Regions from separate parts of the Parabacteroides sp. AF17-3 genome, predicted to be linked through region 1. Evidence: riboswitches for the same ligand, from Rfam matches in the RefSeq annotation. Region 1 holds a riboswitch; each other region holds the start of a gene.
What was found. Region 1 has a riboswitch for thiamine pyrophosphate ahead of DWW91_RS12950 (sulfide-dependent adenosine diphosphate thiazole synthase). Riboswitches for the same ligand answer to the same signal wherever they lie in the genome.

Region 1 (3,279 bases):
TTTTATCTTTGGTTTTGAGTGGGGAATCAAGGGTTCTGCATGGGCGACAGTCATTTCGCAGGTAATCTCCTTGACGGGACAGATGATTCATTTTTCAAGTCCGAAACAGTTGCTCCATTTTAAGAAAGGGATTTATAAACTGAGGAAAGAGGTGGTGAAGGGTATTCTGTATATCGGGATGTCGCCTTTTTTGATGAATCTTTGTTCCTGTCTGATTGTTATCCTGATCAACCGCGGTCTGAAAGAACATGGGGGAGACATGGCGATTGGTGCTTATGGTATCGTAAACCGCATTATTTTCTTGTTTGTAATGATTATTATGGGCTTCAACCAGGGAATGCAACCTATTGCCGGATATAATTTCGGTGCCCGCTTATATCCCCGTGTAACGGAAGTAACCAAGTTGACGATGAAGTGGGCAATCGGAGTGGCAACGACCGGTTTTCTGCTCTGCCAGTTATTCCCGACCCTGATTGTGAATATGTTTACAACGGATGACGAACTGGTGGAAGCGGCCGTGTTCGGTCTTCATATCGTATTTGCCGTTTTCCCGATAGTCGGCTTTCAGATGGTGGCAACGAACTTCTTCCTTTCGATCGGTATGTCGAAGAAGGCTATATTCCTGTCACTTACCCGGCAAATGTTGTTTCTGATTCCTTGTCTGATTGTCCTTCCCCGCTTCTTCGGTACGCTGGGAGTCTGGATCAGTATGCCGGTTGCCGATACGATCGCAACAGTCGTTACGGCAATCGTACTGGTGAATCAATTCAAGAAGTTTAAACATGAATCACCTAACTAAAAAAAATATTGTATATTTATCGCAGGATAATAAAATCGGTTAGTATATGGATAACAAAATCATATTGACCATCGGTCGGCAGTTTGGCAGTGGTGGTCGTGAAATAGGGAAAAAACTGGCTCAGGCATTGGGCATCGGTTATTATGATAAGGAGTTGATGGCGGTGGCCGCCAAGGAAAGCGGATTGAGCGAAGAGTTTTTTGAAAAGGCGGACGAACGTGCTTCGAGCGGACTGGCGTATGCTTTTACTATGGGATATTCTTATATGGGAATGTTCACTCCTTATAATGACATTCTTTCCAACGACGGACTGTTTAAATTCCAGAGTGACGCAATCCGCAAGTTGGCATCGGAGCAGTCGTGCGTGCTGGTGGGACGTTGTGCCGATTATATCCTGCGCGATGATCCGGATTGTCTTAGTTTTTTTATCCATAATAATATGGAAAACCGTATCCAGCGCATCCTCGAAAGCCAGAATATCACTGTCGAACAAGCAAAGGAACTGATGGGGAAGACCGATAAATCGCGTGCAGCCTACTATAATTATTATACGAATAAAGAATGGGGTGTAGCCTCTTCCTATAATTTTTCTATCGACGTATCCGTATTGGGTGTAGACGAGACTGTCGAGTTCATGAAAGCATTTGTTGAACGGAAAATGAATAAGCGTCCGCCACATTTCGGATAATTTACTATCTTTGTCGTCGACTTATCATAGGGGTGCCTTAATACACAGGCTGAGATTATACCCATAGAACCTGCCCGGGTAATGCCGTGAAGGGAGAATCGGTAGAATTGCTAAATAAAGGAGAGCTTTAACCTCTATGTGCTCTCCGATGTTTAAACTCTAATTATTATTGTAATGGAACAGATCGTTTCAACGGGGATTATTGACTCTTATTTTGCAAAACTGAAGAGCAACTTATCAATTGATGTGGCTATTGTTGGTGGTGGCCCTTCCGGTATCGTAGCAGCTTATTATCTGGCTAAAGCCGGAAAGAAAGTGGCTCTTTTCGACCGTAAACTGGCTCCGGGAGGAGGCATGTGGGGCGGTGCCATGATGTTTAATGATATTGTCGTACAGGAAGAAGCCATGCCGATCGTGAAGGAACTGGGCGTTTCTTATCATGATGCCGGCAATGGTACTTATATTATGGATTCGGTTCATACTACTTCTGCATTGATCTATCAGGCAACAAAAGCCGGTGCTACTATTTTTAACTGCTATTCTGTGGAAGATGTGGTATTCCACAACGATGCAGTAGCCGGTGTGGTAGTTAACTGGGCTCCGGTAATCCGCGAAGGTATGCATGTAGACCCGCTGACTATTATGGCAAAAGCCGTATTGGAAGGAACAGGACACGACTGCGAAGTGGCACGTACTGTTGCCCGCAAAAACGATATCAAACTGAATACCCCGACCGGCGGTGTAATCGGCGAACGTTCATTAAACGTTGAGTTGGGTGAACAGACAACGGTAGAAAATACAAAAGAAATCTATCCGGGACTGTTTGTTTCAGGTATGGCAGCCAACGGTGTAAGCGGTAGCTTCCGTATGGGACCGATTTTCGGTGGTATGCTGATGAGCGGTAAGAAAGCGGCAGAACTGATCTGTGCAAAACTGGATAAATAAGATTATCTGATATACATGAAAAGAAAGGACGGTTATCTTTTTACAGATTTCCGTCCTTTCTTCATATAGTAACATAAAAACTCATGCTTCCTATTACATCTTCTCTACAAGTTCCCGTTGTTTTTTGAAAAACTGTATACGCTGCATTTCTCCGCTTTCGGAGATCATAGTAGAAAACTTACGTAAGGATTGAATCCATTCTTTCAGGTTCTTACACATCTCTTTGTCTCTCGATGTGATCGAGTTGATCGAAAAGATCCGGATCAGGCTTAATTGCAAACTGGATGTTTCCACAAAACTGTATGTGGCTTCGAAGTTTATGTTGGATATATATATATGTATATCCTTGCCTGAGTCAAATTTACCTCTGGAAGCGATTGTCTCCAGGTCGTCCAATAGCCGGAGGAGTTCTTCCTGTAGTTTGGTTACTTCCTCTTCCGTGATTAAATGAATGCTGGCGAAATATTTAATATCGTTCACCAGGTAGTTAAACATCATGCTGTCCCATATATAGTTTGTTGTTTGTATATATGTACTGGCTTCTACGAATGCCTTTTGGGCATGTTTGAGTTCTTCGGATAAATTTAATTCTGAAAAATATTTTACACAATTTACTTTTTCATTCTGGTACATCCATTTAAATAACCGAAACTTAGACAAGCTATCGTATTTCAGATAATAAGTCTGTGGTATCATATTTGAGGCTGTACTTAACTCCGAAGTCGGATCGTCGCGCAGAGACTCAAACAATTCAAGATAGTGGTCAAGGATTTTGTAATACGTTTTGATAGGATCTGAATAATGTAAAAGATTCAGGTCGAACATTGCGTTATTAGTATAGCTTATA
Region 2 (3,279 bases), on a different contig from region 1:
TCCAGTCCAGCCAGTGGGTGATACTTGCGCCTCCGGTCAGTTCAATTCCCATGCGGTAACTGTCTTTGATATTGCTGGTCAATGCTTCACCGATTTCGCTGATTTTGCCGCTCAGGATCAATTGGTTGTTGTAGTCCATAAAATAAAGATTGGCTCCGGCGCGGAAACGTTGGTTGCCGAAGCTGTAACCGGCTTCGTAGTCGTAGAGTGTTTCGTGAGTAGGACGTTCGTTGACTGCGGCTTCCGTAAAATTGTCTCGATTGGGTTCACGGTTGGCGACGGAGAAAGAGACGAAAGCATTATGACCGCCTTTCTGGAAATTGATACCGGCTTTCGGGTTGAAGAAGTTCCAGTTTTTGTTGACGTAGATTTCCTTACCGGTATTGTCGTCACTTCCTTTGATCGTGTAATGGATGCCACGGTATTGCAGGTCGAGGTATCCGTTCAGGTAGGGGTGGAACCGGTAGTTGCCTTTTACGTAAAAGTTATAATCCAGTTTGTTCCCTCTGTTACGGTAATATTCGTAGTCAGGCGAGGGGAGTGCTTCTGCATTTTTGACCCACATGACACGGCCGAAATGGTCGCCTACATATTTATTGACAGCTGAACCGAAGCTCATCTGGAGACGTTCGGAACGATAGTTCGCACTGTAAACGATACCGTAAAAGTCGTTGTCCAGCCATTTACGGCGGACGAGGTCGGAACTGACGATTGTGTCGCCTTTCCCGTTAATATAAGACTCGGGGAGTTTGTATTTTGTAAATTCTTCATTGGGCTTATAGTCTTCGTAATATCCCTCTCCATGTGTGTAATGGAGTGTCAGGTTCATATTCCACAGGTCGCTCAGTCGCTGACTTGCCATCAGGTGGTAGTTTTGCTGCCGGTAATTGTCTGTCTGGTTGTCGTAGAATTTTTTAACGCCGTTCTCTTTATATTCTCCGCAAGGGTTGTAAGTCCGGTCGCTGTCCAGGTAAATGGAAGGGACACCGTTCCAGGCCTGATACGTTTTTTCTATATTGCCGAATGTCTGGAAGCGGACCAGAGTGTTGTCGCCGTAATAGGTGGCTGAGCCGAAATAAGAGTGCATATTGGCTGTTGCCCGGTCGATGTATCCGTCGCTTTGGACGTTGGAGTAGCGGGCGTCGAAAACGAAATGATCCCGGAGTAACCCGGTTCCTGTTTTGACTGAGTTTTTGACGGTTCCGAACGAACCTGCCGAAAGGCTGTATTCGGCATACGGTTTCAGGTCCGGCTTTTGCGTTTGCATGGCGACGGTGGCACCGAAGGCGGCGGCTCCGTTGGTCGATGTCCCGGCTCCCCGTTGTATCTGTATGTTATCGACGGAAGATGCGAAATCGGACATGTTGGCCCAGAAAACGGTGTGAGACTCGGAGTCGTTGACCGGTACGCCGTTGACCGTGATGTTGATGCGGTTGGCGTCTGTGCCGCGGATACGGAAGCCCGAATAGCCGATACCTGTCCCGGCGTCCGAAGTCATGATGACGGAAGGGGATTGGGAGATGAGATAGGGGATACCTTGGCCATCGTTTTTGCGGCTGAGTTCGTCTTTGGATACTTCGCTGTAAGCCACCGGAGTACCTTTGGCTACTTTGGTGGCGGTGACGACTACTTCGTCCAGCGATAAGTCACGTGAAATTTTGAGAGAATCGACAGGGTCGGGACGGTTTCCCGCTGCTGCGAATGTTGCCAGAGATCCGGCACAGATAATCAATACACTTTTCATCCTTTTTACCTTAATGTTTAAAAACCTGATAAGTGAATAGGAGAGGTGTGTTGTGTGAAGAAGTATACCATGTTTTACAATTTCCTTCGCCGGCATTATCCGTATCAGGTAATATGGGTATAATCTCAGCCTGCGGCACGTACTGTATCGGTACGTGGCAAGCACCCCTTTGTATTCGGGGCACAAAGATAAGAAAAGTCAGGGAATTGTACAAATGGAAAAAACCGCCGCGAATCACTTCGGGGCGGTTTCGACTCCACAATTTTCCATCAATTATGTTGTAATTATTTACTGTGGATATATCTCTGTTTATTTGTTATTCAACAGTGGTGTACCAATTGCTCTTCATCCAGTTCAAAGGAGCGTACCAGCTGTCTTCCTTACCTCCCAGATGGGCATTCAGGTTGGCTGAGTTATAGTCTTTTTCGTCAGCCGGATACTGGATGCGGTCCAGAGGAAGCGGAGTTGCGACAGACTGCGGGTCGCGTTTGAAATAAATTTCCGGATATCCGGTACGGCGGACAACATTCCATGCTTCATATTCCTGGATAGCACCGTGATGGATCCAACGCTGTGTCAGGATACTCTTTTGCGGATTGCTGGCGTCCCATTGTGTTTCAGCATATGCTTCAACTTCGGCTGCTGAGGGAGGAGTTAACGGATCACGGTAGGTACCGGTTGAATTCAAATCGAAATAGAATTCAGTGGAAAGTTTTATACCGTTGATATATTCGCTCTTGGCATTACCGGTAGCCCAGTTGTTAGCATAGGCCTCCGCCTTCATGAAAGCAACTTCGGCTGCTGTCATCCAGAGTCCCGGGAATCCGGGGTTACGGGTGAAGGTCGATGTATCCAGGGCTGCGTAATATTTAGCCGTACCATGTGTAGAGATACTCATATTCGTTTCCTGTTCCGTGAGTGTTTCAGACGGATCGAGGCCGATATATTCGTTATTCCAGTTACTGTCATACAAGACTTCCAAACGTGGGTCCGGATTATTGGTGTTGGCATTCAATGCGCGTTGCATTGGGCCGGACATGCGGTTGTAAGTTGAATTCTCGATTGCGTTTTGCAGGTCGCGGTCAAAATCAAACTGGTCATCGTCGGTTTGTGGCACTGTGATATTATCAGAGTTTAGATCTACCATCGGATAAGTACCGGGATTTTCCAACATGGTTTTGATCGCAGCACGTGCTTCACTTACCAGGTCGCCGTTAGAAGCCAGGTGAGTAGCTACACGTAAACGCAGGGAGTTCACATATTTACGCCATAAGGTGATATCACCGTTGTTCACATAGTCTTCTGCATTCAGGTAAGTACTGGCATTGGCTGTAAGCGAACGGCCGTTGAGGTATGTGTTGACTTCGTCCAGGTCGCTCAGGATCATTCTATACAAATCGATATCCGAGTCGTATTTCGGTTTGGATGCTTCTACGTCTCCTGTTGCCCATAATGTGCCGGCTTCAGAGAATGGTACTCCACCCCAGGAGGAACAAACTTCATAAAGTTGTTCTTCCATTACCGTACGTCCCAGC
Region 3 (3,279 bases), on a different contig from region 1:
TCCAGGCAGATTCCTCCGATTGCAAATATCGGAATTTTATAGCCAGCCTCCTTACATTGCTGCACTATTTTTCTGTATCCTTCCAGACCGAGAACGGGACTGAGTTTCTTTTTCGTTTCTGTATAACGGAATGGTCCAAGGCCGATATAGGAAGCTCCTTGTCCGACAGCACGCTCGATATCTTCAAAGGTATTGGCGGTGGCGCCGATATAGAAGGTTTCGTCCGGAAATAACTGCTCTTTTGCCATTTCCCATGCGGCGGATACTGATATATCTTCTTTCCCCAGGTGAACAGCGTTCGCCCCGCATCTCAAAGCAATCCGTGCATTATCGTTTATACAATAGATGCATTTGTTTGTATGCTCATTGATTAGTTGCCCGATTTCCCTGGCTGTAAAAATATTCATGTTTCCTTTCATCCGTAGCTGTACCCATGAACAACCGCCGTCAAGAACCATTTTGACTTCTTCCCGTTCCGTGTATTTAGAAGTACCGTGGGTTATAAACATCAGGCGTTCACCACTGCCCTGTGGAATAAATTGTCCTTTATCTTCGTGCTTGCGCAAATGATATTCTATTGCCATATATCCAGTTGTTTGTATCGTTTTATTATAGATGTCTCGTTTATTACAGAAGGGGCCTTGCCCCACAAAGCTCCCAGAATGGCAGCTCCACCGAAATGTAAGGAGGCAATCAGCGGAATGTTCTTTTCTTCTATTCCACCCAGGGCAATTACCTTTTCGTTGATTATGCCCGAAGCAGCCGCCTCCCGTAATCTCTCCATCGGAAAGCCGTTTCCGTATCCCTCTTTGGATATACTTTGAAAGATGGGGCTCAGAAATACATAATCCAACTGTTTGTTATCCTGCACTTCCTGCAAGGAATGGCATGAACGGCTTATGCTTCCGGCAAAACCTTCCGGCAGGGTATTATTCCGGCTGTTCAAATGGATTCCGGCCAACCGGTATCCGGTTGTGAGTTCGAAATGCTCGTGCAACACAATCCGTGAATGATATTCGGCAGGGATAGCATCCAGTAAGAGACGAAACCTGTCGATGTCGCTTTGGGGTTTGCGCAGATGTAAACGCTGCATTCCTTCCCTGAACAAATGGGTTATTATCCGGCTTTCCCCTTCAAAAAAGAAAGGAGTTGTGATTACGAACAGCTTCATACTATCCTTTTATCTCTGTTTTTACTAAAGGAACCGGAGCGAAGAAATGGTTCAGGGGACCATGCCCGTGTCCTGTCCGTACATCTTTCCCTTCAGTAATCGCTTTTGTTATATACTCTTTAGCCAGTCTGACGGCATCCGGCAGGCTCTTACCCAAAGCCTGGTAAGCGGCAATAGCAGAAGACAACGTACAACCGGTGCCGTGGCCGTTGGTCGTAATTACAGTTTCCGCCGAAAGCCGGAGAGGGGATGCCTCCGATACATATAATATATCAGTCATCTCTTTTCCTTTTAAATGCCCTCCCTTCATTAATACGGCACGGCAACCTAAAGACAGCAACTTCTCTGCCGCCAGGCACATCTCTTTTTCGGAAGTTATCTTCATTCCGGACAGGAATTCAGCTTCGTCGATGTTGGGAGTGACCAGCGATGTCCGTTTGAACAGTTCCCGGACAATGATGTCTATGGCATCATCCTGCAATAATTTATTACCGCTGGTCGAAATCATCACCGGGTCCAGGATAATACGCGACGGTGAATAAGTATCGATTGCATTTACGACGATTTCTGCCGCCGTTTTATTATGCAGCATTCCTATTTTGACAGCATCGATGGTAATATCTTCAAAAACCGCATCCAACTGGCCTTTCAAGACTTCCGGAGAGATGGCTTGTATGCCTCTGACACCTTGTGTGTTTTGGGCCGTAATGGAGGTGATTACGGAAGCTCCGTAAACTCCCAATGCAGAGAATGTTTTAATATCTGCCTGTATCCCGGCTCCTCCGCCGCTGTCGGAACCAGCAATGGTTAACGCAGTCGGATAACGATATAATGTATCTGTTTTCATATTTACACACGAAAGGAGGGAAAAGCCTTGTCTGTCTTTCCTACGGCGGCATTACCCGCATCAGGTTCACAGGGTATAATCTCAGCCCGTTTACAGTATGGCACCCCTTTTCGTGTACAAAGGTAGAAAGATTGATAAGAGAAAACAAAAGTGAAATGTTAAATTTAAGAGTGAATTGATAGGTTTAAAAAAATAATCCAGTATATTTGCATCTACAATTCCGGTTATAACAGCTTTTCTTCCGGGTTGTATTTCCTTTTGGCATAATAGTCATAAAAAGACAAATCATGTTGATAAAAACAGGCTTGTATGTTATTACCGGTGGACCAGGAACGGGTAAAACATCATTAATTGAAGAACTTAAAATAGTTGGATATCAAACAGTAAAAGAAGTAGCACGGGATATTATCAAAGAACAACAGCAACAGGGTGGAGACGCATTGCCCTGGAAAGATACCGTTTTATATACCAGTATGATGCTGGAACGTTCTGTTGAATCATATCTGGCTCATAAAGAAAATGAAGGCATATTATTTTTTGACAGAGGAATCCCTGATACACTGGCATATGCAAGGTTGATTGGGTTAACCGACCGGAAAGAAATAGAATTGGCAGTCGATAAATACAGGTATAACAGGCAGGTATTCATACTTCCTCCCTGGGAAAATATATATCATACGGATAAAGAACGTAAACAATCATTTAATGAAGCGATAGATACATATTATGTAATGAAAGATGTCTACAAAGATGCAGGATATACATTGATTGAAGTCCCGAAACTTCCCGTTACGGAAAGAAGGAATTTTGTTATTAGTAGTATAAATTCATTTTAAAACATCTATTTTGGGTCTTTTAAGTGAGATTTGTTGTCAATTGGAATATAATCGGTTCAATTTGGAACATTCATAAAAAAGAATCTGTTATAATTTTGCGGAGTTTAACGAGGGAGTTAATAAAATAATGGGGAAAAAGATTGTTTTTATTCTGGCACTTGTTTTGGTTGCATTTGCATCAAAAGCCCAGAACACTATAATAAGTGGAATAGTAACGGACTCTATTACAGGAGAAACGTTACCATATGTTTCAGTTATACTGAAAGGTACAACTATCGGGACAACGACTGATGATGACGGTAAGTTTACGTTGACTACCTCGTCCAATGCACGGACTCTGTCCGTTTCATATCTGGGATATACCGAAAAAGAACTGAAAGTGGCTATAGGTAAAAAGAATTATTTTAAAATACCTTTGGCCCCTT

Region 2: it holds a riboswitch for thiamine pyrophosphate, as region 1 does, so the genes downstream of both, DWW91_RS14240 (TonB-dependent receptor) here and DWW91_RS12950 (sulfide-dependent adenosine diphosphate thiazole synthase) in region 1, are expected to answer to the same signal.
Region 3: it holds a riboswitch for thiamine pyrophosphate, as region 1 does, so the genes downstream of both, thiD (bifunctional hydroxymethylpyrimidine kinase/phosphomethylpyrimidine kinase) here and DWW91_RS12950 (sulfide-dependent adenosine diphosphate thiazole synthase) in region 1, are expected to answer to the same signal.

What each region holds. Positions count from the first base shown of each region.
Region 1 covers NZ_QTMM01000008.1:250,097-253,375, forward strand. The annotation lists gene DWW91_RS12940 (MATE family efflux transporter) at 1-799, shown strand, start outside; gene DWW91_RS12945 (AAA family ATPase) at 846-1,487, shown strand; TPP riboswitch at 1,506-1,601, shown strand; gene DWW91_RS12950 (sulfide-dependent adenosine diphosphate thiazole synthase) at 1,662-2,432, shown strand; gene DWW91_RS12955 (hypothetical protein) at 2,526-3,279, opposite strand, start outside.
Region 2 covers NZ_QTMM01000010.1:29,409-32,687, forward strand. The annotation lists gene DWW91_RS14240 (TonB-dependent receptor) at 1-1,744, opposite strand, end outside; TPP riboswitch at 1,808-1,923, opposite strand; gene DWW91_RS14245 (SusD/RagB family nutrient-binding outer membrane lipoprotein) at 2,061-3,279, opposite strand, start outside.
Region 3 covers NZ_QTMM01000005.1:284,623-287,901, forward strand. The annotation lists gene DWW91_RS08840 (thiamine phosphate synthase) at 1-584, opposite strand, end outside; gene DWW91_RS08845 (thiamine phosphate synthase) at 575-1,171, opposite strand; gene thiD (bifunctional hydroxymethylpyrimidine kinase/phosphomethylpyrimidine kinase) at 1,173-2,018, opposite strand; TPP riboswitch at 2,039-2,136, opposite strand; gene DWW91_RS08855 (AAA family ATPase) at 2,306-2,854, shown strand; gene DWW91_RS08860 (DUF5686 family protein) at 2,982-3,279, shown strand, end outside.